2 regions of the Arthrobacter sp. AOP36-A1-22 genome follow, and region 2 is predicted to be linked to the other one. Evidence: predicted binding sites of a transcription regulator. Region 2 holds the regulator's gene; the other holds the start of a gene.
What was found. Region 2 encodes HrcA, which represses chaperone genes, less so after heat shock. Its sites were predicted from a motif close to TTNGCACTCGNNNNNNNCGAGTGCNAA; they were not measured.
Positions count from the first base shown of each region.

Region 1: groES (co-chaperone GroES) is a predicted target of HrcA. The motif match lies at 3,971-3,997, and genes of this name have one in related genera.

Region 1 covers NZ_JBQSWX010000029.1:7,868-30,546, forward strand. The annotation lists gene ACT3S2_RS14100 (acyltransferase family protein) at 1-1,642, opposite strand, end outside; gene groL (chaperonin GroEL) at 1,862-3,469, opposite strand; gene groES (co-chaperone GroES) at 3,534-3,830, opposite strand; gene ACT3S2_RS14115 (hypothetical protein) at 4,044-4,535, opposite strand; gene ACT3S2_RS14120 (hypothetical protein) at 4,684-6,006, opposite strand; gene ACT3S2_RS14125 (hypothetical protein) at 6,166-6,543, opposite strand; gene ACT3S2_RS14130 (hypothetical protein) at 6,607-7,899, opposite strand; gene ACT3S2_RS14135 (DUF6507 family protein) at 7,859-8,224, opposite strand; gene ACT3S2_RS14140 (class I SAM-dependent methyltransferase) at 8,541-9,785, shown strand; gene ACT3S2_RS14145 (hypothetical protein) at 9,941-10,933, opposite strand; gene ACT3S2_RS14150 (glutamate--cysteine ligase) at 11,065-12,207, shown strand; gene ACT3S2_RS14155 (hypothetical protein) at 12,274-13,278, opposite strand; gene ACT3S2_RS14160 (hypothetical protein) at 13,275-14,045, opposite strand; gene ACT3S2_RS14165 (hypothetical protein) at 14,210-14,683, opposite strand; gene ACT3S2_RS14170 (hypothetical protein) at 14,729-15,946, opposite strand; gene ACT3S2_RS14175 (DUF6507 family protein) at 15,953-16,291, opposite strand; gene tsaD (tRNA (adenosine(37)-N6)-threonylcarbamoyltransferase complex transferase subunit TsaD) at 16,401-17,468, opposite strand; gene ACT3S2_RS14185 (response regulator transcription factor) at 17,498-18,325, opposite strand; gene ACT3S2_RS14190 (sensor histidine kinase) at 18,428-20,122, shown strand; gene ACT3S2_RS14195 (hypothetical protein) at 20,151-20,669, opposite strand; gene ACT3S2_RS14200 (signal peptidase I) at 20,666-21,430, opposite strand; gene ACT3S2_RS14205 (hypothetical protein) at 21,477-22,016, opposite strand; gene ACT3S2_RS14210 (alternate-type signal peptide domain-containing protein) at 22,078-22,620, opposite strand.
Region 2 covers NZ_JBQSWX010000007.1:52,593-61,990, reverse strand. The annotation lists gene ybeY (rRNA maturation RNase YbeY) at 1-64, opposite strand, end outside; gene ACT3S2_RS06180 (PhoH family protein) at 68-1,207, opposite strand; gene ACT3S2_RS06175 (GerMN domain-containing protein) at 1,483-2,412, shown strand; gene ACT3S2_RS06170 (16S rRNA (uracil(1498)-N(3))-methyltransferase) at 2,428-3,231, opposite strand; gene dnaJ (molecular chaperone DnaJ) at 3,231-4,352, opposite strand; gene hrcA (heat-inducible transcriptional repressor HrcA) at 4,412-5,425, opposite strand; gene ACT3S2_RS06155 (DUF3097 family protein) at 5,605-6,462, shown strand; gene ACT3S2_RS06150 (DUF4870 domain-containing protein) at 6,560-6,973, shown strand; gene hemW (radical SAM family heme chaperone HemW) at 7,049-8,278, opposite strand; gene lepA (translation elongation factor 4) at 8,284-9,398, opposite strand, start outside.

The sequences.
Region 1 (22,679 bases), on a different contig from region 2:
CGGCGTCTGCCTCGTGGTCCAGCACGTAGTCGGTGGCCGCCTCGTTGAATTCGTTGCATTCGGCATCACGGCTGCGGTCCTCGGCGCCGAACCGGCAGGCGTTGCGGTTGATCAGCACCCACGCCCAGTTGTTCTTCTGGGCCGCCTGGTCCAGTGCGCTGGTCCAATGCTGGGCGTGCGAATCCCCCAGGACGATGATGGTCTGATCGGCGGTCTGCGGATCCCCGCCCATTTGGCAAAATTCCATGACCGGGTCCGTGAGTTCATAGCCCTGGCCACATTCACCGCCGTAGTTCGCCCACTCCCCCGAGAGTTGGGTCGCTAGTGGACGCACCATGGCTTCGGGGTCTCCGGTGGGCTCGTAACCCGGCGTCAAGGATGCGGCACCGGGGTTGTCCAGCTTCGGTTGGGACTGGGCTGCCGTTTCGTCGGCGGCAACCCGAGCCTGCCAGCCGCTCAGGGGCATCGCGACCATGCCCACCAGCAGACCGACGACGAGTCCGAGCCGTCGGCGCCGTAGCGTGGGCCACCGCCAGCCGTGGAATGGGGTCTCAACGCCCTTGGTCGTCACCCAAGCCAGCCCCAAGGACAGTCCGATGACGCCAAGACCACCCAGAAAGTCGGGTTCATCGAGTCGATTCACCGACAGATAGATCACCAGGATGGGCCAGTGCCAGAGATACAGCGCGTATGAAAGGTCCCCCAGCCGGGTCAGCGGGCGGGCCGCCAACAACCGGTCGACGCCGAACGGATGTCCCGTCCGTCCGGCGGTGATGATCGCCGCAGCCGACAAGGTCGGCCAGAGGGCGATGTATCCGGGAAACTGCTGCTGGACCTGCAGCAGGATGCCGCAGGAAAGCATCGCCAGCAGGCCAGCCCACCCCAGGGCCACACGCACCGCCATCGGCAATTGGCCGATATGGGGAAGGAGCACGGCCAGCAAGGACCCGAGAGCAAACTCCCACAGCCGGGCCCCGGTGTCGAAATAGGCCCAGGACTGGCTGGTGCTCGTGATGTGGATCGAGTACGTCAAGGAACCGATGAAGACGAGGCCGAAGGCCACCGCTAGGACGGAGCCGAATCCTACGTGTGGACGAGCCCTGCGGAGCAGTTTCCAGACGAGTGCGGCCGCTCCGATGACCAGCGGCCACAGGATGAAGACCTGCCCTTGGATCGACAGCGACCAGAAGTGCTGCAAGGGGCTGGCGGCTCCATGGTTTTCGGCGTAATAGTCCACCGATTCCCGCGCCAGCGTCCAGTTCTGCGTATAGAAAAGAGTCGACCAGGTCTGTTCGAAGACCTCGCCCCACCGGGTCCTGGGCAGCAGCGCCGCGGTAGCTAGAAGAACGGCCAAGAGGACGACGACGGCTGCCGGCAACAGTGATTTGAACCGGTGCAACCAGTACCTCAGCAGCCCGATCGGCTTCCCCGCGGACACTTTATAGGCGAACGATGAGGTCAGCAGGAACGCCGAGATCAGCAGGAAGACATCGACGCCTCCGGAGACGCGTCCCAACCAGACGTGGTAGGTGACCACCATGAGTACGGCGAAAGCGCGAAGGCCCTGAACTTCGGGGCGGTAATGCGGTTTGCTCGGGGCCGGAGTCGCGGTTCCGGGTCGGTAGCGGCGTGGATCAGACATGGTTTCGCCGCCTTCCTGTGGCTGGTACCTAACATCCGCCGGGGTCCGCCCCTGCCCGGCGTCCACCACTCTAGCAGCCCACCGTTACCGAACTGTTACAGGACGGGTGGGTCCAACCGAGGGCCACCACTGCTCAGGCGGCACAGCCCACCCCCGTTAACGCAGGAGACCCTCCCACCGCAGTTGATGCGGGGAGAGGGTCCTGCGTCGCGTGACGACCTAGTGCTGATGGCCGTCGCTGTCGTCGTCTTCCTGCTTATCGGCGACCAGGGTCTCGGTCGTGAGCACCAGGGCGGCGATCGAAGCGGCGTTCTGAAGTGCTGAACGCGTCACCTTCACCGGGTCGATGACACCGGCTGCCAGCAGGTCCTCGTACTCACCGGACTTGGCGTTGAAGCCCGAGTTCACCGCCGACTCGGAGACGTGGTTCGCCACGACGTAGCCGTCGAAGCCTGCGTTCTGGGCGATCCAGCGCAGCGGCTGGACCAGTGCACGGCGGACGATGCCCACCGCAGCAGCGGCGTCGCCTTCGAGGGCGGTCACGTTCGGGTCGGTGTCCAGCACGGAGAGCGCGTCGACCAGGGCGGTACCGCCACCGGCGACAATGCCTTCCTGGATCGCTGCACGCGTGGCGGAGACGGCGTCTTCGATGCGGTGCTTGCGTTCCTTGAGCTCAACCTCGGTGGCTGCGCCGACGCGGATCACGCCGATACCGCCGGAGAGCTTGGCCAGACGCTCCTGGAGCTTTTCCTTGTCCCATTCGGAATCGGTGCGGCCGATTTCGGCCTTGAGCTGGGCCACGCGATCATCGACATCCGCGGTGTCGCCGTTGCCGTCGACAATCGTGGTGTTGTCCTTGGTGACCGTGATGCGGCGGGCGGAACCGAGAACCTCGGTACCGACCTGGTCCAGCTTCAGTCCGAGGTCCTGGGACACGACCTGGGCACCGGTGAGGATCGCAATGTCCTGCATCATGGCCTTGCGGCGATCGCCGAAGCCCGGGGCCTTGATGGCCACGACGCTCAGCGTGCCACGCAGCTTGTTGACCACCAGCGTGGACAGGGCTTCGCCCTCGACGTCCTCGGCAATGATGAACAGCGGCTTATTGGCCTGCAGGACCTTCTCCAGCAGTGGCAGGAAGTCCTGCACGGCGGAGATCTTGCCGGAGTGAATCAGGATCATGGCGTCTTCGAGGACGGCCTCCTGACGCTCCGGGTCGGTCACGAAGTGCGGGGACAGGTAGCCCTTGTCGAACTGCATGCCCTCGGTGATGCTCATCTCGGTCGAGGTCGTGTTCGATTCCTCAATCGTAATGACACCCTCGGCTCCGACCGTGCCGAACGCCTTGGCCAGCAGTTCGCCGATCTCGTCGTCCTGAGCGGAGATCGCGGCCACGTTGGCCACGTCCTCGCCTTCGACGGGGCGGGCGTTCTCTGCCAGACGGGCCGTCACGGCCTGGACCGAGGCCTTGATGCCGCGCTTGATCTCGCCCGGCGCAGCGCCGGCCGCGACGTTGCGCAACCCTTCCTTGACCAGTGCCTGAGCGAGCACCGTGGCGGTGGTGGTTCCGTCACCGGCGACATCGTTGGTCTTGGTGGCGACCTCCTTGGCGAGCTGGGCTCCGAGATTCTCGTAGGAATCGTCAAGCTCGATCTCGCGGGCGATGGTCACACCGTCGTTGGTGATCGTGGGTGCGCCCCACTTCTTGTCCAGGACCACGTTGCGGCCGCGCGGGCCGATCGTGACCTTGACGGTATCGGCCAGCTTATTGATGCCGGCCTCGAGCGCCTTGCGGGCGTCGTCGTTGAATGAAAGCTGCTTTGCCATGTTGCTACTCCTTGCTCACCGCGTGAAGCCCCGGCCGCTGGGGCCAGGGCTTCACGCTCGGGAACTACTTGACGACGATGGCCAGAACGTCGCGGGCGGAGAGGACGAGGTACTCGGCGCCGCCGACCTTGACCTCGGTGCCGCCGTACTTCGAGTAGATGACGACGTCGCCCTCGGCGACATCGACGGGAACGCGGTTGCCGTTGTCGTCAACGCGACCCGGGCCTACTGCCACGACCTTGCCCTCCTGGGGCTTTTCCTTGGCGGTGTCAGGGATGACCAGGCCGGAAGCCGTGGTCTGTTCTGCCTCGAGCGGCTGAACAACGATGCGATCCTCGAGAGGCTTAATGGAGACCGACATGCGGATCTCTCCTTTGCGTGAGTTACCAATGGTTACGGGGCCGTTGGGGTGTACCAACCGTCGTCGCGGTGCCAGCTGGCAAGTACCTCAGGCTTTAGCACCCGATGACTTCGAGTGCCAATACAGACTCTATGAGGTCGCTGGCACTCGGTCAAGGCGAGTGCCAAATTGTACGGCCGCGGCAGGCCCTCCATCGGGTGGGACGGTGCCGGTCTAGTCTTCGCGGCGGATCACGGTCCGGCGTTCGCCATCGGGATTCTCCACGGGCGGCCCCTCAGTTCCCCCGGGCTGGTATCGGGGATCGACGCCGAGGCGGCGATACAGGGCACCACCAGGACGGATGGCCCGTGAGTACCGGTCCTCCCCTGCCCGCATTTTCCTGCGGGTTTCCTTGATCCAGGCGGGAAGCATGAAAGAGGGCAGCCAGAACATCCCGATGATGCCGATCCCCAAGGAGGGGAACAGCGTGAAAAAGATGGCCAATATGAGTAGCGGTGGTCCATGGTCCAGCACCAGCGGCGAGACGCTCAGCAGGGTGAATGCCACCCCAAGATATAAGGATGCCAGTCCCGGCCAGCCCGGGAACGGACCGCCTTTGAGCAGCAGCCACGCCTGGTATCGGCCACGATAGGCCTGGATTCCGGCGATCAGGTTGACCAGCCCGATGGCTGCTGCCACCCAAGGCGCCCATTCTTCTGCTGTCATCGTCCACTTCCTCGTCGTTCTCTGCCCGCCCAGCGGAACGCGGCCCCGGATTCCTCACGCCTGGTCGACGCCGTGTCCGGGCTGAACGCCGGCTCCCTGATCGAATACCCGCCTGGGCCGGAGGGGGCTGTCGTCGGGCACCGCCGGTTTACCGGGCCCTTGCGAGTTCACCGACATCCTGCAGGAGGGCCTGCCAAACAACAACGGAGGGCACGGCCGAGAGCACCATACCGTCGCTCTCAACTCCCATCGCATAATACCCGGCCGCACCGGCATTGAGCCAAGCCCTGGCCAGGTGCGTGGCTTCGGCGGTCAACCGCCAGGCAAACCACGGTTCTGCCCAGAGGCGGGCCAGGAGCTCATCACTGGCATCAGGCACCGGCGCAGAACCCTCCATCCGCTGCCCGAAGGTCTCCATATCAATCCGGTCCGGACTCATTTGCACCGTCCAGGCAGGAGCCAGCCCCGTCCATGAAGCGATCACCCCGGGTAGCTGGGCCGGATCCACGACATCGAGCCGGACCTTTTCCAGATCGATGGCGTCCTCCTCACTCCCGAGCACGATCTGCGAGTAGGAGGGCCCCGCAGCGATGAGGGCCTGATCCCACCCCATCCAGACGGTCAACGAGGTATCAATGGCCCCGTAGTGGGCTTCGATCTGGATCAAATGCGGCGACTGCTCCAACGCGAGCGCGTGGAAACGAAACCGGTCAGTCAACTGGCCGCGAGGGTCCATGAAACCGGCATCGACGAGCTCGGCGCGTAGTTTGCCGATCCTCAGCAACTGGAACTTTCCGAGCTTCTTGGCGCTTCGATGATCCAGAAGGAACTGAACGCCTTCCTCGGAGACAACGGGGCCCTGACTTGTGAACGGCTGTGCCGTACCGATGCGGCTGACCCGTTCGACGTCGTGGCCAACGGTGGCCATGAACTCGTCCCTGCATGGTTCAGGTAGGGCTTCAGTGCCGTCGGAATCCGCGGCGGCGACGGCCAGGGCCACCGACCGGTCGATGGCCACATTCGCGGCGATCGCGTCGGCGACCGGGCCCAGGACTTCCGATTGCCCCACGGTGAAACTCGTCGTGATTTCCACCCCGAGGTTCCCGACCAGGGCCAGCCGTCGGTGGACCACGATGGAGTACCCGCCGGCGTCGTAGGTGAAAATCTGGGCCCGAGCAGCGTGCCCATCAATTTCGGCGATGTCATTGGCGATGAAGTGCGCGCCGTCAAAAGCGGCGATCGTCGTGGCAATGGCCTCACTGGCCAGCGCAGTCAAAGTCGCGTTGGTCGGTGTCTGGCGAATGACTGTGTTCGGGCTGAATACCCCCTCGGGGGCGTCCTGATGACCAATGACCACCGTTTCCCCACCATCGGAGATCATTCCCCAATCCCCGGGAACGCTGATCGTCAGCACCCCAATAGGCCACTCAACCCACTCGTCGAAGACATTGGTCCGTTCATTGTTGATCATGAAAGTCCTTGCAGCTGAAATGAGCATGTTGATTCTTTGTTCCTCGTCGAAATGCCGTGACCGTCCGGGCGGGTGGAAACCGGACGCGCTGAAAACCCTGTTTCATCAGGTCAAGTTCAATTCCAGCAGCCCCTGATTCCGGCTGATGGAACCCCAGGATCAGTTCCCCTGCATTCTCCGCAAGGACGCACGTACCTCGCGCTTTCGTTCCTTCTCTGCCCGATACTGCTCGCGCATCCACCGCGGATGCATGAACCGCGGTAACCAGAAGAACCCAATGAACCCAATAAACAAGCAAACGAGCACGGTGCCGCCCAGTAGAAGCGCCAAGATCGGCGGCATGACATCCATCAGCGGGACAGTGAAGGGTAATAGGGTGAAACTAATCCCGATGTAAAGAAGAGCCGGCCCCGATTGTCCAGGCAACACGGACTTGGTGATCATCCATGACTTATCGCGGCCTGAATAGGCAGCGATCCCCAAGGCAAGGGAAACTATTCCAAAGCCCAAGCTAACGAGCGTTGCGCCGAGTGACATGTGTAGACTCCAAATTTTGGATGATGAGGTGAGCGAGCGCTGGGCTCCGCCACCGCTGAAATACTATCCAAAGATTGAATGCCAGACCTTCTTTCCGGCATCCTTCACCTTCGCCGCGGTTTCCTTCGCGCCGTCGTAGACATCCATCATCTCGTCAGCCAGCGCGTCCCGACCACCCCAATGATCGATTGCCCACGAAATCCCGATGCCGGCGACGAAACCGACCCCAGCTCCGACAGGCCCACCAATCATCATGCCGATACCCGCCCCTGCGGCTCCAGCCCCGAAATCGACGGCGGCCTTCGTGGTGCCTTTCACCACCGTTTCCTCGCGGGCGCGGGATTTGATTTGGTCCTGGGTCCAGTCGGGATGTTCTTGTGCTGTGTCCGCCATGGATTGTGTCCACTGGTCGTGGTAGGTGATGCCGGTGCTGGCAATGGCAAGCACGGGTCCTGCCCCGCGCACGAATTTGGTGTAGCGGGAGCCATTCTTCAGCCCGTCCGTCATGTGATCCAACCGGCCCTTGACGTCCCAGGGAGCCGGCCCGGTCGTGGTCCGGTTGACGTACTTCTTCAGGGTCCCATTGATTTCAAGCTTGCTCATGGAAATCCCACTGCGCGCGGTGACCTTATAGGTGCTTGGAGGGGTGGACGCCACCCCCTTCGAGTCCACTATGAAATCGGCGCTCGGTGTCATCTTGGTGACATCCCACGCGGTCCATCGGGTCACCGTGACGCGGGTGTACTTGAAGTTGACCGTGTCCGCATCGAACCATTTGGCCAGAGCCATCCCAGATGAGGTCAACGCGGTGCGATCGTCACTGGCGATCCAACCATCGTTGTCCAGTGTCTCGAAGCTAATCCCATCGAGTTCCTTGGAGTACTTGTCCCCGATTTCCGATAGTCTCCTCCCCGTGCCATCTACGTACGCTTGGAGATTGGATTCGTCATAGATCGAATTCGGGGAAAGGTCCTCGCCGTCGGCGATCAGTTCATGGTGCCGATCGATCCGCTCCAGGGCCGTGGCGCGCCGGCCAACGATCAAGGTGCGGACTTCACCGTCATAGTTCTCAAGCGTCGTCGCTCCGGCATCGCAAGCACCTTCCACGAGGCTTCCCTGGGTCTTGATGACCCGGAAGGCGTTGGTGACGTTGGCTTCATCCGAATGGTTCTGACTGCTGTAGTGGTTGAGCACCCCGCCCCAGGTGCCCGAGGCATCGTCGACCTTCGAGCTGAACTTCTTCCCGGAAGCACGCAGACTCTTCCCAGTACCTTCAAGGGCAGAGGGGTCAGGCCAGTTTTCGAGCGCCCTCGTGTCAATCATCGTTCTGGTCCACCGCAATAAGATCATCAACATTCAGGTCGGGAGCTTTCAGCAGCTCCTTTTCCGCGGCATCCATCATCGATTCGTCGCCTTGAACATAGGCGTTGACAACACTGCGCATAGAGCCGATTGCTCCGGCGGTGCGCGTTTCGACAGCTTCAGCTTGGAGGGCAATCAGTTCGTTCCAGAGTGTGGACAGCGAGTCGGCCATGGCCGACGTCCTGACTTGGCCGATCGCTTCGGTCATGTCATCGAGAATGTTTTTCCGGGCAGCGGGGAAATCCTCCGCATCGCTTTCGACGTTGTTCAGCACGCCGCGAACGGCACCGGGGTAGATGGTGTAGCCAACTACAGACATTCGGGTCCTCACTCCTTTACTACTTCACGGCAGCCGATTTTAACCTCCACGAGCATAGACACCCCGACGACTTGCTGCCATGGGGAGAACTCCCCATGACCGTGTCCGCTGCGCTTCCAATTGTTCCCCCTCCGCCACGGAAGGCCCTGAAACCGGGCCCGCTGTGGCACCATGAAGGTCTCGAGCCCGAACTGGTCACCGCAGGTGTACATCTCTCCCGGCTGCCGATCTTCACTGGGCCTTCGGGGCCGGGAGGGCCCACCACCCCTCTGGGGCGACATCGCTGATGACGCCGGCGAGGACTAGTCTTAATCCCATGCCATCCCCCGCGCCCGCCTCGGAAAACCTTGCCGCCATCCTCTCACCCGAGGGTTTCGGTCTGCTCAACTCCCTGCCGGCAGATGCCGCGACCACCGACCAGGCAGCGTTAGAACTGAACCTGCGCTTGCGCAAGGAGGGGCACGAGGCCGAACTGGTCACCGCCGTCGTCCACCAGGCCCGACTCCGCGCCCAGGGAACCAGCAAGCTCGGCCCGTTCGCCGAGCACATGATCTTCACCCGCGTCGGGCTCGAACAGGCCACCCGGCTCAATATCGCCGCCTTGCATGCCCAACGGTTTATTGGCGCGGGATTCTCGCGGGTGGCCGACCTGGGTTGCGGGCTGGGCGTCGATTCCATGGCCATGGCCTCACTGGAACTGAACGTGACCGCCGTCGAACTCGATGAGACGACCGCTGCAGCGGCCACGGTGAACCTCATGCCCTGGCCGAATGCCCGCGTGGTCAACGCCGATGCCGTCACCTTCGATCTGGAGGGATTCGACGCCGTCTGGTTGGATCCGGCTCGGCGCACCACCTCGACGTCGGGCACCTCCCGGCTGTTCGACCCTGAGGCGTTCAGCCCGCCGTTGTCCCATGTCGAAGCGTTGGCGGACAGCGGCCTCCCCGTCGGCGTGAAGCTCGGTCCGGGGATCCCCCACGAGTCGCTCCCGGCCAACTGCGAAGCCCAGTGGGTTTCCGTCAATGGCGATGTCACCGAAGTCGCACTCTGGTTCGGTCCCCTGGCCCGCCCCGGGGTCCGCCGGGCCGCCCTGGTGCTGGGCCCCGGGGGGTCCAACGAACTGACCTCCTCCACCGACCACGACGCCGGTGCCTCATTACGCGGAGAGGTTCCCGTCGGCGACATCGAGGGCTACCTTTACGAACCCGATGGGGCGGTGATCCGGGCCGGACTGGTGGCCGAGGCGCTGGAGCAGGTCGGCGGCCACCTGGTGGATCCGCATATTGCGTACTTCTGCGCCCCTGAACACGTGCAGACCCCCTTCGCCCGGGCCTATGAAGTGCTGCGGGTCCACCCTTATAACGTCAAGGCGTTGCGCATGTGGGCCAAATCCGAGGGGATCGGCGTGCTGGACATCAAGAAGCGCGGACTGGATGTCGCGCCGGAGGAACTGCGCAAGATGCTGTTGGCGGGTGTGGGCAAGAAGGCCAAACGCCGGGCGACCTTGGTCCTCACGCGGATCGGCGATCGCCGCGTGGCCATCGAGGTCAAGCCTCTCTGAGCCCCTGGCCACCATCGGTTCTCCATGATGTGGAGGCCCGTTGAGCCAGGCAGTGCGGAACATGCCGGTTGTCGCCCAAAATCCCCGGCGGTTCCCGCCATGGCTTGCAGAACATGGGCCACAAGACCCGGGCACCAACATCTTCTGTGCATTTCCTACCCTTTGAGCGGGCCTGGCACGCAGTCCGACCATGCTGCCTGGGGCGATGTGATGCCCCGCTGGCGAAACGCTGCAGCGAGGCGTTCGAGAAAACATTCGCGCCCGGCTGCGTGGAAGATCGCCCGATCGGCCTTGACGGTGATCCAGCCCAATGAAGTGAAAGCGAAGTCCCGTCCGATGTCCTTGCCGATCTGATCGAGCTCGCCATGGTGCTTGCCTTCGTATTGCACGGCGATCCGATACTCGGCGAATTGCAGATCGGGAACGAGCCGCCGCCCGTCGGGGAGCAAAACGGGCAGGTTGACCCCGGGTTCGGGATACCTGGCGTCCCTGATGATCCACCGAAGGTGAGTTTCCGGCGCGGAGTCAACGCCCGGGCGGAGCAGCTCCAACGCCTCCCGGGCGGTCTGGATGCCGACGGCATTCGATCGCCGGTGCACCGTGTTCCGGAGGTCGACGAGCGTCGTCAGCGGGTTGGTCCCCAGGAATCGAGCCGACTGCGGCGGTCCATCAGGTCGTTGCAGCAGGGCATCACCAGCGACGACCAGCTCCCTGACCGATAGTCCTATCGAGGCCAGATCCACCCAGGTCCGTGCCGGTGACGTGAGTCGAATCCTTCCCGCGACCAGCGCCTCCCCGACCGATAATCGGGTTCCGTGACCCACGACGTTCCGGCGGCGCGGGACGGTCCCACCGGCATCGCAGGTCAGATGAACCGGATACGCCTCGACGAAACGGGCGTCCAACCAGATACCCCAAGCATGGGCCGCGCTCACATGGCTCAGTACCGTTCCGGCTTCCACGGTGGAGAACGCCCGGTACACATCCAGAGGGTCGACCCGGACGTTCGTCCATTGGAGGATCCCGCGAGAGGGCGACATGAGATTCTTCCGGCGTAGTTGCTGCCTGCTGGCTCCTTCGTTCAACGCGTCGGCGATCAGGAATACGGTCCGTCTCGCCGCCGGCGGCAAGGGCACTCCGGTGGTCATGATTCCATCGTGCCGCCCAAACCGAGCTTCAAGGAGTTATCCACAGCTGAAGACAACCACAGTCGTGCCGGAAACCTCCGTTGCGCCGATAGACTGAGCCGGTCCTCATACCCCCGACGTCAGGAACGCGGATGCAGATCGATTTCGCCGACTCCCGGCAGTCAACGCTCGGCGTCGAGTGGGAAGTTGCGCTCGTGGACCACCACAGCGGGGATCTGCGATCGGTGGCCCAGCAGGTCTTGGAGGGCGTTCATGCCGCCCACGGCGGGCTGGCTCCCGATGAGGAGCACCCGCATGTGAAGCAGGAGCTGCTGTTGAACACGGTCGAGATCGTCACCGACGTCTGCGACACGGTCCGCCAGGCCAAGACCCAGCTCCACGAGAACCTCGGGGTCATCCGCGAGGTCACCGACCCCATGGGGTTCGACCTCTATAGCGCCGGCTCCCACCCGTTCGCCTCCCCCAAGCTGCAACCGGTCACCGACCAGGAGCGCTACGCCAAGCTCATCGACCGCACACAGTGGTGGGGCCAGCAGATGGTGATCTACGGGGTTCACGTCCACGTCGGGCTGGATCGTCGGGACAAGGCGCTGCCCGTCGTCGATGGCCTGATGAACTACCAGCCCCATTTCCAGGCGCTTTCGGCCTCCAGCCCGTTCTGGGGAGGCGAGGACACCGGCTATGCATCCCACCGGGCCTTGATGTTCCAGCAGTTGCCCACCGCGGGACTGCCCTACCATTTCGAGACGTGGTCGCAGTTCGAAGGCTACGTCGCCGACATGCTGCATACCGGTGTCATCGACGACATCTCCGAAATCCGCTGGGATGTCCGCCCGGTCCCCCGGTTCGGAACCGTGGAGATGCGGATCTGCGATGGTTTGTCCTCGCTGCAGGACATCGGCGCCATTGCGGCACTCACCCAGTGCCTGGTGGATGACATGTCCACCACTTTGGACCACGGCGGCAGCATCGACGTCATGCCTCCCTGGCACCGCACGGAAAATAAGTGGAGGGCCGCCCGCTATGGCATGGACGCGATCATCATCCTCAATGCCGCTGGCGATGAAATGCTGGTCACGGACCACCTGATGCGAGAGTTGGACCGGCTGGAGCCGGTGGCCCGCAAACTGGGGTGCAGTGATGAACTCGCCGACGTCGAACGCATCATCCGGGGTGGAGCCGGCTACCAGTGGCAACGCAAGATCGCTGCCGCCAACTCAGGGGACCTACGCGCCGTGGTGAAGGACAACATCGCCAGGATGCACATCGCCTGAGGGCACGGCGGCTTCGACAGGCGACGGGCCATACCCAACCCAGCGGGGCACCTCAGCGACGGGGCTTCACGCGGAGGCCCCGCGGTGCGATCCATCGACAATGGCGGTGACGCGTTGCAAGAAAGCCCCGGAGTCCAGCAGCGGCGCCGCGCTCACGGCAGTCCCCGGCCGCAGCGAGGTCACCTCACGGACCGATCCCTCAAGGGGCACGAAGGAGCCCATCAATTCGTTGGTGCCCCGGATGAAGTTCCAGCCGTTGGTTTCCGCGTGGCTGTGCAGCCAACCGATGATGGCCATCGGGACCGCGGAATGCGGTAGGGCGTCGACGCGGAACAGCTCCCCTTCGGTCCAGATGGCATAGTCGAATTCGGCACTTCGGAAAAGTGAGAGTTCTCGTGGTCGACCGGCGTCGTCGGTGCTGATGCGCAGGATGGGTTTCCCCGCGCGTCGCGGCAAGGTCAGCAACAGGCCGGCGGACGTGGGCGCACCATCAAATTCAGCCAAGCCTGCTCCAACCAGTTCCGCCGCACTCGAGCCGACCCGTTTCCAGGCCCTGCGATCGTGATAGGAGATCCGGTCCAGATAATCCAGTCCCCGTCGGCCCAACCGGGGCCCCTTACTGAGGGACAAGTCTACCGGTCCCGCCTCTGACGGAACCTCCGAATCCAAGACCGCGAAGGTCCACTCCGGAAGTGGCCCGGCGGGGGCCTCCTCGGGCGCATTGCCTTCGACCTCCCGCACCCAGGTCGGGCGCAGCACACGGGGCATCCAAATGAAAGCAAAGAGCCCCCCGGCCATCCCCAGGACCAGAGCCAAGGCCAGGAATGCGGTCATCACCCATCCCACCGGCCCATTTCGCACCGTTTCCCCACCGGGGACGAAGAGGGTGGCGCCCAGGACGACGAACGCCGATCCCAGATACAGCAATCCCGGCCCCAGATACCCGGCGTACAGTGTCCGACCACGCCAGCGGCGGAAGGCCCCACGATAGGCCTGTACGCCGAGGGCAACCAGGATCCCTCCCAGCCCGAGCAGGAAGAAACCGGCGTCTGCAGTCTCGGCCAAAGTCATCGCCCGCGGCTCCCTTCCACTGATTCATGGTCGAGCGGACCCGACGCAGTATCGTCGGGCCATCCCCTCAAGACTTTCTGGAAGGCAGACACTAGTTCCATCCATACGGAAAAGGAGGGGGCCGGCGTCAGCCGGACCGATGCGCCGTCGTCGGCATAGTGGAAGTGACCGGCTCTGCCCGCGTTGACGAAACGCATTTCAATCCCAGTCGCCGGCACTCCCCCGGTGTCCATCACTTCAGCGGGCCCGGCTCCGAACCTGACTGACCATTCGAACCACGGCTCGTCCCAGAAGCGTCCGAATCCATCCGGCGCGTCAACGCCACTGTCGACCGGGCCGCCTGCCTGAAGGATGCCGGCAAACGAGGAAGAGGCCATATCGATCGGAATACCCAGACTCCATGCCGGACCCAGCCCCACCCACTGGGCGATCAGCCCGGGTACGCCTTCGACTCTGACGATATCCAACTGCCGGTGGGTCGTGGACATACCAACCCCTGAAAGGACGGCCTGGATTTCGGGCCCGGCGACGGCGATGGCGGATAGGTTCCCGACCTTGATATCAAGCCGTGAACGGGTAGTCCCGTGCCCGGCATCGACTTCGACGCTGACGTGTTGCTGGCGGAATCCATCGGTGGCGAACTCCCCTGCTTCGTTCCATGCACCATTGGGGCGCATCAGGTCGGCGTCCACCAACGCCTTGACTTGCTCCTGGTTCCGCCGGATTTCCAGACGCCCAACCCGACGTCTTGCCGCGTACATGGCCATGAAATCGATGGTCTCCAGCGACAGAAGTGGCCCCCGTGACGACCATGGTTCCACGGTCCTGATCTTGTTGAGTTCCTCGACCCCTTCGCCGTACACTGCGCTGGCCTCCGCGTCCGTGCGTGGTTCGCGACCAGGATATTGCCTTCCACCATCCGATTGGCTGTTCATGCGTGGTGCTCCCCTGCCTCGACGATATGGGTGACCATGTAGCGCATCAGTGGCTCGATGAGCGTCGCCTGCTCGGACGTGTAGCTGCCCGTGGCCTCGAGGGTTTCGGAACCGAACGGAAGGAGCCATCTCTGCACCATCAAACTATGTGCCGCAACTCGGTGGAGCGTGACATGCATTCGTCCCAGTTGGTTTCCATGGGGCCACACATCGTCGGAGATGAACTGTGTCCCGGTCAGTAGTGCACGGTCGGCGGAGAAGGCGACGGTGGATTGTCTGGCCATGGACACTCCGGTGGGGACCTGCAGGCGGCGCAACACCAAGTTGGGCCGGAACCCACCGGTACGGTCCGCTGGGCGCGTCACGACCGCTCCTCCGTCGACTTCGTCGATTTCCCAGGCGCTGTCCACCGGCAACGTGATACCGACGAGCGTCGTGCTGACATATCCTGCTTGAGCGTCATCGCTCATGGCATCATCCTCTTTCATACCCGGCCACAATGCGGCGCAAGGTCACTAGTCCCATAGCGAGCTCCAGGCATCATGCACCTTGTCTCCAACATCACCGACGAATTCCTGTGCCTTGTCGGGCACGACGGCGTTGAACCCGTCGTAGATCTTATCGGCGATCCAGTCGTTGATTCCCGAGAGCTCCATGGCGCCGACGATGACGACACCCGCGACGAGGCCGACAACGGCACCGACGAGGGTACCGGGCCCGGGGATCACCGAGCCGATGGCAGCTCCTACTCCCGTGGCCACGAGGATCTTCGTGCCACCCTTGACGACGGCGGCTTGGCCGGCTTCGTTTTCCAGTTCGTCCGCGGAAATTTCGGGGTTCTCGTTCAGGAGCCGGTTGTACTCCTTGGAGTATTCGCTGTCGATGGTGATGACACCTCCGACGACCGAAAGAATGCCGCCGCCCAGCTTGATGGTCTTGGGCATCTTGAGGCTCTTGGCCTCCGGCGTGTTCGGGTCCACCACCGTCCAGGGGTTTTGGTACCTGTAGACGTATCGTTCCGGAACCGGCGGGGACACTCCGGGTTTGGGGTAGGCCGCCATCTTATACGAATTGCCGTACGGTATTTTTTTGAAATTGTAGTATTTCGCGGGATCGTAGGCAGGCGTGCGATATGCGTAGACGGGATTCTTGATGTTGGAGACCTTGATCCATTTGGTCGCGTTTCCGGCAACCCCAAAGGCTGCACTTCCCCACGGCCCGGCTATCGCGCCGCCTTCATCCACGACAGCGTCATAGGCCCCGTCGAGTGCTTCGGCACATGCTGTCTCGAGGTTCTCATATCTGGTCTGGCAGCCGTCGACAAGGCCCTGATAGTAGGTCTGACTTCGGGATGCATCGGACACAGCGGCCTCATCACCGAAGTCCAGTTTGCTCGTGTCCTGGTGGAAGAGCGCAACCTGTCCCAGCACAATCTCCGCATAGGCCAGCTCGTCGTCCAGCCCGTCGGCAAAGGAATCAAGTGCGGTCTTTGCCTCACCACCGCCCAAACCCACGTATTCCCCATGCTTATTGATCTCCACGAAGCGGGAGTAGAAATCCTCACCAAGCCTCGTGATCTGCGAGTGATATCGCAGTTTGTCCCACGTGTTCTTCGAATCCTGGACCAGTTCCTTGATGGAGTCTGCTTTGGAATCGAGACTCTTCGCCGAGGATCGGACCTCACCCGGGTCGGCCCACTTCTCCAGGGCGGAGGTGTCAACGGTGTATGCCATATCGCCCTACTTTGGCTCGTGGAAGTCGGGAACCTTGTTGATGTCTTGCCGGGCGTCGCTGGCCATCTTTTCGTCCGAGGTGATGTAGGCGTCGGCGATCTTGCTCGCGCCCGAATGTGCGTTCCGGCCCCGGGTCAATGCGGCTTCGGTATTCGCCAGTAGAATTCGCGCGTTGAGCCGATCAAGAGCACTGGTGACGACAGTGCCTTTCACCGCCTCCTTGCAGTCCTCCAGTGACGTATCCAACGGTTTCTTTGCTACATCCAGGTCCCCAAGATTGGTGTCCAGGTCCGAAAGGACCGCCCGAAAGGGCACAACAGAAATCTGATAGTCATCTAGGCTCATGCCCATCCCTTCCAGTTCAACGGCAGTTCGATGCAGGGCGCACCGCCCACAGTCCCTAAATCCTATGAGTTCCGACGTTGTCGCGCGATGGGGAGAACTCCCCATCCCCCTACAAGCTGATGGACGATACGGGTTGGCCCGAATCGGTGGAGAACTCGATGCCGGTGGGTTCGACCCCTGCGATGACCAATTGTGCGGCCAGCGCCGCGACCATCGCCCCGTTGTCGGTGCACAACCCGATCCGCGGAACCCTCAACGTGATGCCGGCAGAGGCGCACCGGGCGGCCAGTAGTTCACGCAGGCGCGAGTTCGCCGCGACGCCACCACCGAGCAGGAGGTTGTCCAGACCGTGTTCGGTACAGGCCATGATGGCCTTCTTGGTCACCACGTCGACCACCGCTTCCTGGAAGGAGGCGGCAATGTCGGCCACCGGGAGTTCCTCGCCGCGGGCCCGGTACTGTTCCACGCAACGGGCCACCGCCGTTTTGAGTCCTGAGAAGGAAAAGTCGTAGCGGTGATTTCCCGGGGATTCGGGGGTGCCGGTGAACTTGGGCAGCGAAAGCCCGCGGGGGAAGCGGATGGCCTTCGGGTCACCTTCCCGGGCGATCTTGTCGATGGCGGGGCCTCCCGGATAGCCCAGCCCCAGCAGCCGGGCCACCTTGTCATACGCTTCCCCTGCCGCATCATCGATGGTTGCCCCGAGCAGCTCCACATCGGAGGCCAGGGAATTCACCCGCAGGATCTCGGTATGTCCGCCGGAGACCAGCAAGGCACCGAGCCGGTCGGGAAGTGCCCCGCCGTCGAGCACCCCGACCCCCACATGGGCCACCAGATGGTTGATCGCATAGAGCGGCTTCCCCGAGGCCAGGGCCAGTGCCTTCGCGGCGGCCACCCCGACCATCAGCGCGCCGGAGAGGCCGGGGCCAGAAGTGACGGCGAGCGCGTCGACGTCGGCCAGGGTTACCCCGGCAGTGAAGAGGGCCTCTTCGAGTGTGGGGACGAAGGCCTCCAGATGGGCTCGGGAGGCGATTTCGGGGATGACTCCGCCGAAGCGGACGTGTTCGTCCATGGAGGAGGAGACCGTGTTGGCCAGCAGTTCGGTGCCCCGGACGATCCCGATACCGGTTTCGTCGCAGGAGGATTCAATGCCCAGAACCATGGGTGCCGCGGAAGTCATGGCTCCAGTTTAGTGCGTTGGTAGGGGGATCATGCCCCGTGGGCGGCGTGACGGGGCCGAGCGGCGCGGTATCCGACGCCGCGGACCGTTTCGATCCAGCGGGGTGCCTTCGCGTTGTCCGCGAGCTTGCGCCGAAGGTTCCCGATGTGGACTTCGACGCTGCGCTCATCGGCTTCGGAGACGAAGGTTCCGGCGTCGGCATCCTCTTCACGCAGCCGTCTGACCAGCGAGGTCTTGGTCCGGACCGTGCGCCCGCCGACCAAAATGGCCTGGAGCAAGGTGAATTCGGTCGGGGTCACGGCAATCTCGACGCCTTCGGCTTCGATGCAGTAGGCGGCCGAATCGAGCACCAGTCCGTTGAGGCCCAACGCCGTCGTCGACTCAGGCTGCGCATTCGATGGCGACGGCTGACCAGACGGTGGTTCTTCGTCGGCTGGGGCGGCCGGCGCGCCCAGCCTTGCAGGGGTGTCACCGGGTACCTTGTTGCGCTCCCGGCGGCGCATGATGGCTTCGACCCTGGCCCGCAGTTCCCGCGGGCTGAAGGGTTTGGTCAGGAAGTCATCGGCTCCGGTCTCGAGCCCCAGGATCGTGTCGATCTCGTCCGTCCGGGCGGTGAGCATCACGATATGGGCATCCGAGCTGTGGCGGATTCTGCGAGCCACTTCGAATCCGTCGATATCGGGCAGGCCCAGATCAAGGGTGACCAGATCGGGTGCGTTTCGTTTCACGAGTTCGATGCCGTCGTTCCCCAACGCCGTGGCGTGGACAACAAAGCCGGACTGCGACAGCACGGCCTCCAAAAGTCCCCGGATGTCCTCGTCATCCTCGACGACGACGGCCACGCGACGTTCCTGCACAACGAACTCCCCAGTATCGACGGCGATGTGAAAGCCCAGTCTATAGCCGGAGTTTGTGCCCGGCGCCACATGACGGACTCCGGCAACCCGTAGGCTGATCGGGTGAACGAACGCGTTGAGGCACCAGCTCGTCCTCTCTTCCCTGCCGGACACCTCAGACGCATCCTGCGTATCGGCTTCCTGCGTGAACCTCTTCCCGTGATGGGGGCGCGGGGGCTCGCCTCGGTGAACCAACTTCCCTCGGCCATTGCCGCGGTTATCGTCATCGTCCTCTTCCTGGTGGCCGATGCCCAGGCGGCGCTCTCGGCTCCCGGGGTGTGGATCGGCTTCGTCGTTATCACCGCGGCCACCGTTGCCGCGTCCGTGCTGCCGTGGACGCGGTGGCCCGAGCCGGCCGTGCTGCTCGTACCGCTGGTGGACATGCTGGCCTTCTTCGTCATGTCACTCGCTGGCTTCAAGACCTTGACCGGCATTTCGATCCTGATGGCCCTGCCGCTGTTCTGGTTGGCGTGGTCCCGCTACCGGACCGGCCTCGTCTTGGCCGCGTCCTTCGTCATGCCCCTGGGCGTGGTCTGGGGCCAGGTGATCCTCTCAGGAATCGAACTTTCGACGAAGGCGCTGGTCAAACCGCTACTCGTTCCGGTCGTTCTGTTTTCCTTCACGATGACCATTGCCGTGATGTCCCTGGCCGTCGCCCGGACACAAGCACGCACGCGTCGAGCGTTGGAGAAGGCGGAGAAACACGCGGTATTGCTCAACGCCGTCCTCAATACTGCCAATGTCGGCGTGGTCGTCGTGGACGAGGCAGGGCGTGATTTGATGATGAACGACACCCAGCGAACCATCCATGAATCCCTCATTCCCGATGACAACAGCAACCCGGACGAGGCGGGCCTGTTGATCTTCGGTGCCGACCGGACGACGCCGCTGCCGGCTGACCAGCGTCCGGTCCGTCGCGCCGTCCTCGGCGCGGAGTACTCCGACCAGCTGGTCTGGGGAGGTAGCCAGGAGGCGATGCGCGCTTTCAATGCCTCCGCGACCCAAATGCTCGTCGACGGTCAACCCAGCGGAGCGGTGATCGCCTTCCATGACGTCACCGATCTTCTGGACGCGCTGGCTGCCAAAGACGACTTCCTGTCCACCGTCAACCACGAACTACGCACCCCGCTGACCTCCATCGTCGGCTACCTGGAGATGGCCTCGGAGACAGCCGAACTGGATCCTGCGGTGAAGGTGTATCTGCGGGTGGCCGAGCGCAATGCCGAACGCCTGCTGGCCCTGGTGGGGGATTTGCTCGATGCCGCCGCCGGCAAGGTGGAGATCGCCAGGGAACCGGTGGATCTGTCGGAGGTGCTCGAGGGTTGCCTGCCCTCGCATAAAGCGCGTGCCGAACGGCTGGGTGTCGGGTTGAGCGCCGAGGTCGCGAACCGGCTTGATCTGCTCGGCGACGAGCGTCGACTCGGGCAGATCGTGGACAACCTGCTCTCCAACGCGCTCAAGTACACGCCCTCCGGTGGCTCCGTCAACGTCTCGACGTATCGCTCCGAGACCGGCGATCCGATACTGGAGGTCACGGATACGGGCCAGGGCATGACCGTAGACGAGTTGGGACGCCTCTTCACCCGTTTCTACCGCACCGATACGGTCCGGAGGTCCGCCATCCCGGGGGCGGGTCTGGGGCTGGCGATCACCAAGGACCTCGTGGAGGAACACGGTGGATCGATCAGTGTCAGCAGCGAACCGGGGCTCGGCAGCACGTTCAGGGTGGAGTTCCCTGCAGCTGTCGTTCGGAACTAGAACGTCAACACGTGACCTCCTTCAGGATCTACCCACAAGATGCCTTGACGTTCCCCAAGAAACGCATATCTACCGTGGCTGTCTTCTTCAGGGAATCGGCTGCGGTCCCCTGATACGAGGGAGTCAGGGAAAGGGAAAATCTGGTCGTCTTCAGCCACTCACTGCTCACGGGGAGCTTGGCCGTTGCTTGTGCACCATTGTTGACTTTCACCTTTTGGATATGAGTCACCTGAGCAGCATCGATGATGGTCACTTCGATTTGGTCGGCATCGATAGGCGGCGTGAAGGTGACGATAAGAATGCCTTCGTTCTTCGGCCAATCGAAGTCCGGGGAACACTTCACTGGTGCGCCTGCCATCGATTGGGGTGCCCATTTGCCGGTGGTGACGTTGGAAACCACGGAGCCGCTCTGACTCCACGCAGCGTGTGCACCGGTGCCGGCAAGACCCACGATGACAACGACGGCGTAGACGATGGCTGCTAGACGCACTCGTGACGGTTTACGGGTAATTTCCGTCATGGTTCCAGAGGGCTGGCGGCTGCTCATCGGGACACTCTTTCCTGGCGACGGCGTCCGCGGGGACGCGGCCCTTCGGTCGAGTAGCTGGCGTTCGTTGAACGGGCCGTCGAACGTGATCCGAGCCCTTGCCATGAGTGGCCGAGTGAAACGGCGGACTCGATACTGACATCCGAAGCCGGGAGCGCTTCGTTCGCCAGCAGGGCCTGCGGGCCGGTGTCCTCCGCCGGGATACGGGACTTCCGGCGGCGGGTCAAAACACCACCGACCACGTTCCATGCGCCGTAGCTGATGAGGGCCAAAGCAGCGATCTGTGCACCCAATCCGCGGTCCTGGTTACCTAGCCAGTTCGCCAGGAATCCTGCGTAGGGCACGGCGTAGAAGAGCTTACCGCGGACCTGGACCTCGCGGACGGGTTCCTCGTCTGGCAGTGAGTTGTTATCCCCCTGCGTGATCAACAAGGTGTTGCCCTGCTGGTCGGCACTAGTCGAAACGATGCGGTGGGTGATCACGTCGGCCTGCCCGGATTCGAGCTGGTAGGTGATCACATCCCCCACCGACAGGTCCCCGAAGGCCGCCGGTCGCGAGATCAGCAAAGTCCCCGGGGGCAGATGCGGTCGCATGGAGTTGGTCAGCACGGAGTAGGTCTGCGATCCGGTGGCCATCGGCACGACGATCAGTACCGCCGCGGCAAGCACCGCAAGAACCAGCGCGACGACGCTCAATCCGCTCCCCAGCAGAGCGGCCGTGGAGCCCTGGGCCGTGGTCCTCGAAGCTGCGTGCTGTGCCATGGTGTCCTTCGCTGTGGGGTGATCCGGTGGAACGTGTGGATGGGACTCAGAGTTGGGTAGCGGTAAGCTCCACGCTGAGGTTGCTCGTCTGCCCACCCGCCGTGGCCGGGGCATCGGATTTCAAGGTCACCGTCACGCACAGGGTCGCGCTACCTTGATGCTCCAAATCAGCGGAGGACGGCCCCTTCGCCGGGCTTTTGTCGGAGCAGGAGAACTCTGCCGTCGTCGTGAGGTAATCGGCCGCGCCGTCGCTGACATCTGCAGAGGCCGTGACCCGAATGCGGAAAGTGGCGAGTCCGGCGTCCGTGTCATCGGTGACAGTCAGCCGGACCGTTCGCTTCTCCCCCGGCTTCAATCCGTTGAGCCCGGGAAGCTGAATCTTTGCCGGCGCGCCGTTCACGGGTAGTCGCTGGGGTTCAGTGGAGCCTGACTGCAGGGTGACCGCAAAATCCGCTGCCTGGACCGTCCCTGCACTGGTCGACGTTGCGGTGTTCCACACGGCGAGACTGCCCTGGACAGTGCCGAGGGCGAGAACGACGGCGACGATGAGCAGTGCTGCTGTCTTCAGCGCCGACGTCGTTCTCATTCGATCCTCCCGGACTATCCGTGATGTGGGGTGCTTCGGTGTGGTGGGCCGTAACGCGGTCCTAGTCGCTGGAGGAGGCGACCTGGTCCAGCTTGTAGGCGACCTTGCTGAAGTCGTAGGTGGAGTTCGTGTCGTCCAGGTTCGTGGTCGACTTCAGGAATGCGAAGGTCACCGACGCCGTATAGTTTCCGTCCTCGGTCAGTTCCTGACCCGTGACGCTCTTCTTGGTTGAATCGGTGATGGCGACGGGGCCCACGGTGTAGTTCTTCTTATTGAACGTCGTGTCCCCGGTCAGCGCGGTATCAGTGACCGAGAGCGTGGCCTTGAGCAGGTCCCCGCTGAGAGTGACCTTCACCGGCTGGGTGAAGGTCAGGGAATCACCGGGAACAATCTTGTAGGAACCGTCCTTGATCTTGCCGGTGACGTCGGTACCGGCCGAGTTCGTCCAGACCCCTGCTTCTGCCTTCAGGCCCATGTCCCCGGCGACGATCGTTCCTGCATTTGCCTGGGCACTGGTGTTCCAGACGGCCAGCGATCCGCCGCCGCCGATCAGCAGTGCAACGCCGAGTCCGGTGGCCAGCGCGCCCTTGGTCATCTTGTTCATGGTGTCTCCCTCAAAACCGCTGCCGGCGACCTGTTTCCCCGGCTGTTGAAATAAGCATC
Region 2 (9,398 bases):
TGAGGCGCTCGAGTGCCTCGAGGTCGGCCTCGACCCCCGATTCGTTGTTGACTTCGATGCTCATGTTCTAGGACTCCGGCTCGGTGGCTTGTACGGTCGGGGGCTGTTCTTCGCTGCCGGCTTCCGCCGCCCGACGGTGGGCGATCCGTTCGCGGGCCGCGGCGTTGTCCTGTGCGGCGGCGCGACGGCGTTCGGACCCGGTGTCCTCCTGCGGGTCGTCCGCCCATTTCTCATAGGCGCTGACGATGTCCCCGACCAGCCGGTGGCGCACCACATCGGTGGCGTCGAGATGGCAGAAGGTGATGTCCTCGACCGAGCCCAGGATCTGCGAGACGACCTTCAGCCCCGATCTGGACCCGCCGGGCAGGTCGATCTGGGTGATGTCGCCGGTGACGACGATCCTGGAGCCGAAGCCCAGCCGGGTCAGGAACATCTTCATCTGTTCCGGCGTCGTGTTCTGGGCCTCGTCCAGGATGATGAACGCGTCGTTGAGCGTCCGTCCGCGCATATAGGCCAGGGGGGCCACCTCGATGGTCCCGGCGGCCATCAGGCGCGGAATGGATTCCGGATCGATCATGTCGTGCAGCGCGTCGTAGAGCGGGCGGAGATACGGATCGATCTTCTCGTTCAGGGATCCGGGCAGGAAGCCGAGCTTCTCCCCCGCCTCGACGGCCGGACGGGTGAGGATGATCCGGTTGACCTCCTTGGCCTGGAGGGCCTGGACGGCCTTGGCCATGGCCAGATAGGTCTTGCCGGTGCCGGCAGGTCCGATCCCGAAGATCACCGTATTGGCGTCTATGGCATCGACGTAGGCCTTCTGGTTGACCGTTTTGGGGCGGATGCGTTTGCCGCGCCCGGAAATGATGTTCAATCCGAAGGTCTCCGACCCGGAACGGTGCACCGCGCCGTCGGTTTCGACCATCCGGACGAGCTGTTCGACCAGTTGGGCGGAAACGCGGGTGCCCCGCGCGGCCAGCGAGCGGGCTTCCTTCACCACGTGTTCGGCCCGTCCCGCCGGAGCGGACTCACCGGTGATGCGCAGTTCGTTGCCGCGGACATGCAGGTCCACGGAGGGATAGACCCCCTCGAGGATGCGCAGGACCTCGTCGTTCGCGCCGAGCGCACCGATCATCTGCTCGCTGCTGGAAAACGTGATCACCGTGGCCCGGTTCGCTTCCGGTGCGGTGGTGTTGTCCTCGTCGGTCATCCTAGTGGGTTGGCCCTCCCGATCGCGTGCTGGTTGACAGCCGTTCCGACCGCTGCAATGCGGTCGTTCGGCACCCTTCCATCCTACGGGACAAGCCCGCAGGAGGCGCTCGTTATTCATGCAACTGTATATATCGGTCTTGCAACGGTCCTGCTTGGGGCGCCGAAGTGGGGCCCCGACCCCGGCCTCGTGTGCCAATATTAATGGTCGGTCGCGGCACGCGTGTGTCTCCGCCCCGTCTTTGAACCTCCACCGAGCCGAAGGATTCCCCCCACGTGATCGCCGCCCACACCAACCGCCGGACCCGCGGTCGCATGGTGATGCTGATTGCGGTGCTGTCCCTGGGGGCGGTTTCGGCGTGCGTGGGATCCCCGGAGGGCTTCCCGAGCAGCATGCCGGCGGCCACCGACGTCTCCTCCTCCGTGGCGGGACGCAGCAGTTCGGCGGCGTTGGAATCACTGAGCGGTCCGCATCTGTCCCCGATCTACTGGCTGGGTGAACGCGATTCGACCGTCTACCTCTATCGGGAGTACGTCGCCGCCGAGGATCAGGGTGATCCGGTCACCACGGCGATCAAATACCTCACCGAACAGCAGCCCGACGATCCGGATTACTTCAACCTCTGGAGCAAACCCTCGCGGATCGGCACCTCGATCGACGCCGACAACGTCATCACCGTCGACCTCTCGGCCGACGCCTTCCACCGCAAGCTCGACGACGGTCTGGCCCAGCGGGCCATCCAGCAACTGGTCTACACCACGACGGCCGCGGCCGCCGCGTCGGGGCTGATCGGACAGGAACCGGCCGCCAGCGTCAACATCCTGGTGGACGGGCATTCGGGCTTCAATGCCTTCGGGCATGTGGAACTGACCGGGCCGATCCAGCGCAATAGCCGATTCCGGGCCCCCATCTGGATCATCGACCCCCAGCAAGGGGCCGAGGTCCCGGCCGGAGCGCTGAAGATCCAGGGCACCTCGGCCACCTTCGCCGGGGGGACCCACTGGGAACTGACGCGCAGCGAAGAAGACAAACAGGTGCGCGTCGACTCCGGGACCGTGAAGCTCGGTGAGGGTGATCTGGCCGATAACGCCTTCGCCCTGACCTCCGGCGTCGAACCCGGGGAATACACGCTCTCCGTCTGGGGCACCAAGGACGGTTCCAGCGACCGGCAGGCCGAGGACTCCAAGACCATCACCGTGAAGTAGGGCGGCCTCCCCGGCCTAGAGGTCCAGCAGCCCGGCCACCTGGCGGGCGACGACCAGCGCGGCCGGCCCGGCCGTCGAAGCGCGCAGGACATGGCGTCCCAGGACCGCGGTCTTCGCTCCGGCTTCCACGAGCCGGGAGACCTCGGAATCGGCGATGCCCCCCTCGGGGCCGACCAGCAACAGGATGCGCGGACGGGCGGCCGTAGGATCCGGGGTTCCGGACTCGTCCATGAAATCCCGGACGACGGCGGACAGCGGTTCGGTGGCCCCCTCATGCAGGATGACCGCCAGTTCGGGGCCCTTCCCGGCCCCGGTAAGACCCAACCTCGCGGCCAGCTGCGCCGTCGACACGACCGGGGCGACCTCGGGGCGACGACTCCGCCGGGATTGTTTGACCGCCGAGCGGACCGTCGCCTCCCATTTGGCCCTGCCCTTTTCGGCCTTTGCCGCCGGCCAACGGACCACCGAGCGGTCGGACTGCCACGGCTGGATGGCGTCCACGCCCAGCTCCACGGCCGCCTCGACGGCCTGCAGATCCCGGTCCCCCTTGGCGAGGGCCTGGACCAGGACCAGCTGGACCGGTGGCTGCTCCTCGTGCTCGATCCGGTCGATGACGGCGCTCAGGGACGCCTTCCCCGCCTGCCGGACGGTGCAGACGGCGCGGGTACCCGTCCCGTCGAGCAGATCGATCTGCTCTCCGGGACGGACCCTTTTGACCGTCACCGCGTGGTGGCCTTCGGGCCCGTCGAGGTCGACGGCGTCGCCGGGGGCCGCCGTGGCGGGCAGCCCCTCATCGAGCAGGAACGCCTGGTTGCTCATCAGGCGCGGTGGCCCAACTTATCGCGTAGCCGTGAAAAGACCCCGCCCCGTTCGGCCAACCGGCCCTCGGCGAATTCCTCGTCACGCAGGGTGGCCAGACGTTCGAGCAGCTCACGCTGTTCGTCGTCGATCTTCGTGGGGGTCTCCACCTGCAGGTGGACGACCAGATCGCCGCGGCTGCCCCCGCGCAGCCGGGGGACGCCCAGCTGGGAGAGCTTGACCGTATCGGCCGACTGGGTGCCCGGCTCGATCAGGATGTCCTGCTCGCCGTCGAAGGTCTCCAACTTCATGTCGGTGCCCAGGGCCGCCGCCGTCATCGGGATGCGCAACGTGGCATGGAGATCGTTGCCTTCGCGTTCGAAGACCGCATGGCGTTTGACGTTGATCTCCACGTACAGGTCGCCCGACGGTCCGCCGCCGGGCCCCGCTTCGCCCTGGCTGTCCAGGTGGATGCGGGTGCCGGTGGCCACGCCCGCGGGGATCTTCAGCTGCTTGGACACCCGCTCACGCACTCGGCCCTGGCCCATGCATTCGTTGCAGGGGCTGGGCAGCGTGGTGCCGAAGCCACGGCAGGCGCTGCAGGTTTCGATGGTCATCATGTTGCCCAGGAAGGAGCGGACCGGACGCTGCACCTGGCCCTGCCCCTGGCAGATGGTGCAGGTCTCCGGCGAGGTCCCCGGCTGGCAGCAGGTGCCTTGGCAGACGCCACAGGTGACCGCGGTTTCGATGTCGAGGGTGTAGACGGTCCCCTGGACCGCGTCCTTGAGATCGATGCTGGCGGTCACCAGCGCATCCCGTCCACGCTGGGTCCGCGAGGCGGGACCCTGGGCCGCTCCCCCGCCGAAGAACTGTTCGAAGATGTCCCCGAAGCCGCCGAAGCCGCCACCGCCACCTCCGCCGCCGGCGGTGCCGTTCTCATTGCCCGTCGCATCATAGATCTCACGCTTCTGCGGGTCCGACAGGACCTCGTAGGCGTGGGTGACGGATTTGAACCTATCCGAGACATCCTCGCCCGGGTTCACGTCCGGGTGGAGCTTGCGGGCGAGCTTCCGGTAGGACTTCTTGATTTCCTCGGCGGAGGCGTCGCGCGCGACGCCGAGGGTTTCGTAGTGGCTGCTCACAGTGTGTGCTGTGTCCTTTCCGACAATCTGTACATGCTTATTCCCCGGGCCCTGGTCCGTCAGCCGGCCAGGATGCGGGAAAGATAACGGGCGACCGCTCGTACGGCCGCCATGCTGGTGGGGTAGTCCATGCGGGTGGGACCCAGGACCCCGACCTTGGCCGCGGCACCGGGGCCGTAGCCGGTGGCCACGACCGAGGTCTCGGCCAGGCCGCCGTAGGGGTTCTCCCGTCCGATCTGCACGGCGATGCCCCGGGCGTCCTGTTCCAACTCGGAGAACAACCGCAACAGGACCACTTGTTCCTCGAGGGCTTCGAGCACCGGGGTGATCGTCAACGGGAAGTCCCCGGTGGAGCGCGCCAGGTTGGCGGTCCCTGCCATGATGATCCTCTCGATCACCGAGTTGTCCCCCAACGAAGCCAGGGCCTGGGCCAGGATCCGTCCGGAATCGCGCAGGGATGGAACCATTTTCTCACAGGCGGCCAGGGCCAGAACACCGATGCTCTGCATCCGCTGGCCCGAGGTGGCTGCCAGGAACGTGGCCTTGAGGTCGGCCAATGATTCATCGCTGGTCTCCGGAGGGACCAGGACCACCCGTTGGTCGACCTTGCCGGTGTTGGTGATCAGGATCGTGAGGACCTGACCGGACCCCAGACCCACCAACTCTATGTGGCGGACCGTGGCATCGCTAAACTGCGGCACCTGGAGCACGGCGACCTGGTTGGTCAGCTGGGACAGGAGCCGGACCGTGCGTTCCAGGACTTCGTCCAGGTCGTTGGTCCCCTCCAGCATGCGGTGGATGGCCCGGCTTTCCGCGGTGGAGAGGGGGCGGACGGCGTCGATCTGGTCCACGAAGTAGCGGTAGCCCTGTTCGGTCGGGATCCGCCCCGAGGAGGTGTGCGGGGCGATGATCAGTCCCTCTTCCTCCAGGGCCGACATGTCGTTGCGGATGGTGGCCGCCGACACGCCCAACCGGTGCCGTTCAACCAGGGCCTTGGAGCCGACCGGTTCCCGGGAATGGACATAGTCCTCGACGATCGCCCGCAGGACCTCGAGGCGCCGTGGTACTGACATTCGATCCTCCTGTGGGTCTCGCGGTGGATGGACGGATTGCGGCCTCGTGGCTTAGCACTCGACACGCCTAAGTGCTAAGTCTAATACGAATGACCGCTTGTTAGCATGGTGGCCGCGCGCATCGGCGCCGGCGGCCCGCTCCTCGCGACCGCCCGACCCAGTGAAAGGCCGTGTCAGCATTGGATATCCACCAGTGGGGAGCCCAGAATCTATCGGCACCGAAAGCCCGCCAGCTGCGCCGGGTGCCCGCCGCCCTGGGCCTGTTGCTCGAAGACGTGCAATCCGGCTGGGTCGGTGAAGTCGTGCGGATCGAACGTTCCGGGGGCCTGCGTCTGGTCGTCCTGGAGGATCGTCGGGGCAAGACCCGGTCCTTCCCCACGGGCTTCGGTTTCCTGATCGAAGGCGAGCCGGTCGAGGTCATCGAACCACAGGCCGTGGCGGCCGCCCCCGGGGCCGGAGGCGGCCGGAGCGCCTCCGGTTCGGTGAAGGTCTCCAACCTCAAGGCCCGTACCGCATTGGCCAGCCGGATCTGGGTCGAGGGCAAGCACGACGCCGAACTGGTCGAGAAGGTCTGGGGCCACGACCTGCGGGTGGAAGGGATCGTCGTCGAACCCCTGCATGGTGTCGATGACCTGGCGGGGGCGATCGCCGAGTTCTCCCCGGGGCCCGAGCGCAAGCTGGGGATCCTGGTGGACCACCTGGTCTCCGGGACCAAGGAGGAGAAGATCGCCGCCGAGGCCATGCGGGTTCCGGGGGCCCGGTCCAATGTCCTGATCGTCGGGCACCCCTATGTCGATGTCTGGCAGGCAATCCGCCCGCAGGTGCTGGGCATCACCGCATGGCCGGTCATCCCGCGGGGAACCGATTGGAAGACAGGTATCCTCAAGGGTCTGGGGTGGGCCCATGCCAGCCAAGCCGATGTGGCCCTGGGATGGCGGCGGCTATTGGGCCAGGTGAACAGTTTCACCGACCTGGAACCGAGCCTGCTCGGGCGGGTCGAAGAGGTCATTGACTTCCTGACCACCGGCCGAAACTGACCTCTCGGCGCGCCGTACGTCCCGCGAAGGGGTACCGGAGGCCCCCGGGGGCGATAAACTAGGCAAAATCGTGTTGGACGGGAGGAACGACTTGGTGATGAACGGATCAGGCAAGAAGCCCGGCGAAGGCTCGGCCGACGCCGGACGCTTCGAGGGTTCGTCATCGGCTCCCCTGCCGCTGACACCTTCGGAAGATCGCCAGTGGGCGACGATTGCGCACTTCGGGGGCATCCTGGGATGCATCCCGTCGGGGATCATCTACCTCGTCTATCGGGACCGCGGGGCCTTCACCGCCCAGGAATCCAAGGAGGCGCTGAACTTCACGCTTCCGTTGACGGTGCTGGCCCTGATCTCCAACCTGCTCATGTTCATCCCGGTGGTCGGTGGGGTCTTCGCCATCATCGCCGTCGCGCTGTGGACCTATATCACCGTCAGCGGCGTGGTCGCCGGGATCGAGGTCAACCGCGGTCGTCCCTACCGCTACCCCTTCAACCTCAGACTCATCGATTAGCACTCGCCCCGGTACGGAGTTCGGGCGGGCCCGGGAACCTGGTTCCCGGGCCCGCTTCCGTTCGGGGCAGGGCCCCTAGAAGTCCAGGAGCCGACGCACGATGGCGTCGGCCAGCAGACGGCCATTCAAGGTGGGGATGATCCGGCCGCCCACGGCGGCCGAGCCCTCGATGAGTCCGTCGGAAATCAGCCCGGCCACGGCGTGGCGTCCCGAGGCAGGCAGCTCCGCGACCGGAAGACCGTCGACGATCCGGGTCAGCAGCATCGTCCGCTCGAGCAGACGCGCCTGCTCATCGGGGCTTTCGCGTCCGGCCGCCGGGGAAGTCCCGGCGTCGATGCGCTGCTGGTAGGCCGCAGGATGCTTGACGTTCCACCAGCGCAGACCTCCGACATGAGAATGCGCTCCGGGTCCGGCGCCCCACCAGTCGGCACCCTTCCAGTAGGCCATGTTGTGGCGGCACCGGGTTGCTTCGCTCCGGCTCCAGTTGCTGACCTCATACCAGGAGAACCCGGCGGCGGTGAGCAGTTCCTCGGCCAGCAGATACTTATCGGCGTGGTCGTCGTCATCGATGTCGGCGACTTCGCCGCGACGAATCTGGGCGGCCAGCCGCGTTCCGTCCTCGATGATCAGGGCGTAGGCGGAAATATGATCGGGGTCGTAGGACAGGGCCGTCTCCAGCGAGGCCCGCCAATCCTCCAGTGACTCCCCCGGAACCCCATAGATCAGATCCACGCTGACGGCCAGTCCGGCTTCGCGGGCCCACGCGACCGCCTGGCCGACCCCTTCGGGGCGGTGGGTGCGGTCCAGGGTCTTCAACACGTGGGGAACGGCCGATTGCATGCCGAAGGACACCCGGGTGAAGCCGGCCTCGGCCAGGGTGCTGAGCGATTCGAACGTCACCGAGTCCGGGTTGGCTTCGGTGGTGATCTCCGCACCGTCTTCCAACCCCCATGTCCCACGGATCGTCTCCAGGACCGAGGCCAGATCCTCGGCCGGCAACAGGGTCGGGGTTCCCCCGCCGAAGAAGACGGTGGAGACCTTCCGGTCGGGCAACCCGCTGGCTCGCAGGACCCCTCCGCCGAACTCCAGCTCGGCGGAGGCCGCGGCCGCATAGGTGTCCTGGCTGGATCCGGAGCCTAGTTCATGGGCCGTATAGGTGTTGAAGTCGCAGTATCCGCAGCGCACGGCACAGAACGGGATATGCACATAGACACAGAAGTCGCGTTCGGTGGCGCCGTCGATGGTGCTGGCGGGCAGCAGGCCATCGGCCGGCGCCGGATCCCCGAGGGGCAAGGCAGAAGGCATGAAGGCTACTTCTTGGCCTTGTCCGCGGAGCCCTCGGAGGACAAGGCGGCGATGAAGGCTTCCTGCGGCACCTCGACGCGGCCGACCATCTTCATGCGCTTCTTGCCTTCCTTCTGCTTTTCCAGCAGCTTGCGCTTACGCGAGATATCGCCGCCGTAGCATTTGGCCAGGACGTCCTTGCGGATGGCCCGGACGGATTCACGGGCGATGATCCGCGAGCCGATGGCCGCCTGGATGGGGACCTCGAACTGCTGGCGCGGAATGAGTTCGCGCAGCTTGCGGGTCATCATCACCCCGTAGGGGTAGGCCTTGTCCTTATGGGTGATCGCGCTGAATGCGTCCACCGCCTCGCCTTGGAGCAGGATGTCGACCTTGACCAGATCGGCGACCTGTTCGCCTTCGGCCTTCCAGTCGAAGGAGGCATAACCCCGCGTCTTGGATTTGAGGAAATCGAAGAAATCGAACACGATCTCGGCCAGCGGCAACAAGTACCGCAATTCCACCCGGTCCTCGGAGAGATAGTCCATGCCCAGCATCTGACCGCGGCGGGATTGGCACAATTCCATGACCGAGCCGACGAATTCGTTCGGGGTCAGGATCGTGCCGGCCACCATCGGTTCGCGCACTTCCTGGATCTTGCCGGCAGGGAATTCGCTGGGGTTGGTCACGGTGACCACCGACTTGTCCTCGGTCACCACGTCGTAGATGACGTTGGGGGCCGTGGAAATGAGGTCCAGGTTGAACTCGCTCTCCAGACGTTCCCGCGTGATCTCCAGGTGCAGCAGGCCCAGGAAGCCCACCCGGAACCCGAAGCCCAGGGCCACCGAGGTCTCCGGTTCGAAGGTCAGGGCCGCATCGTTGAGCAACAGCTTGTCCAGGGCATCGCGCAGCACCGGGTAATCCGATCCGTCGATCGGGTACAGCCCGGAGAAGACCATGGGCTTGGGGTCCTCGTACCCGCCGAGGGACTCCGGCGCGGGGTTGGCGAAGGAGGTGATGGTATCGCCGACCTTGGACAGGCGGACGTCCTTCACCCCGGTGATCAGATAGCCGACCTCGCCGACGCCCAGACCCTTGCAGGGGGTCGGTTCGGGGGATGACACCCCGATCTCGAGCACCT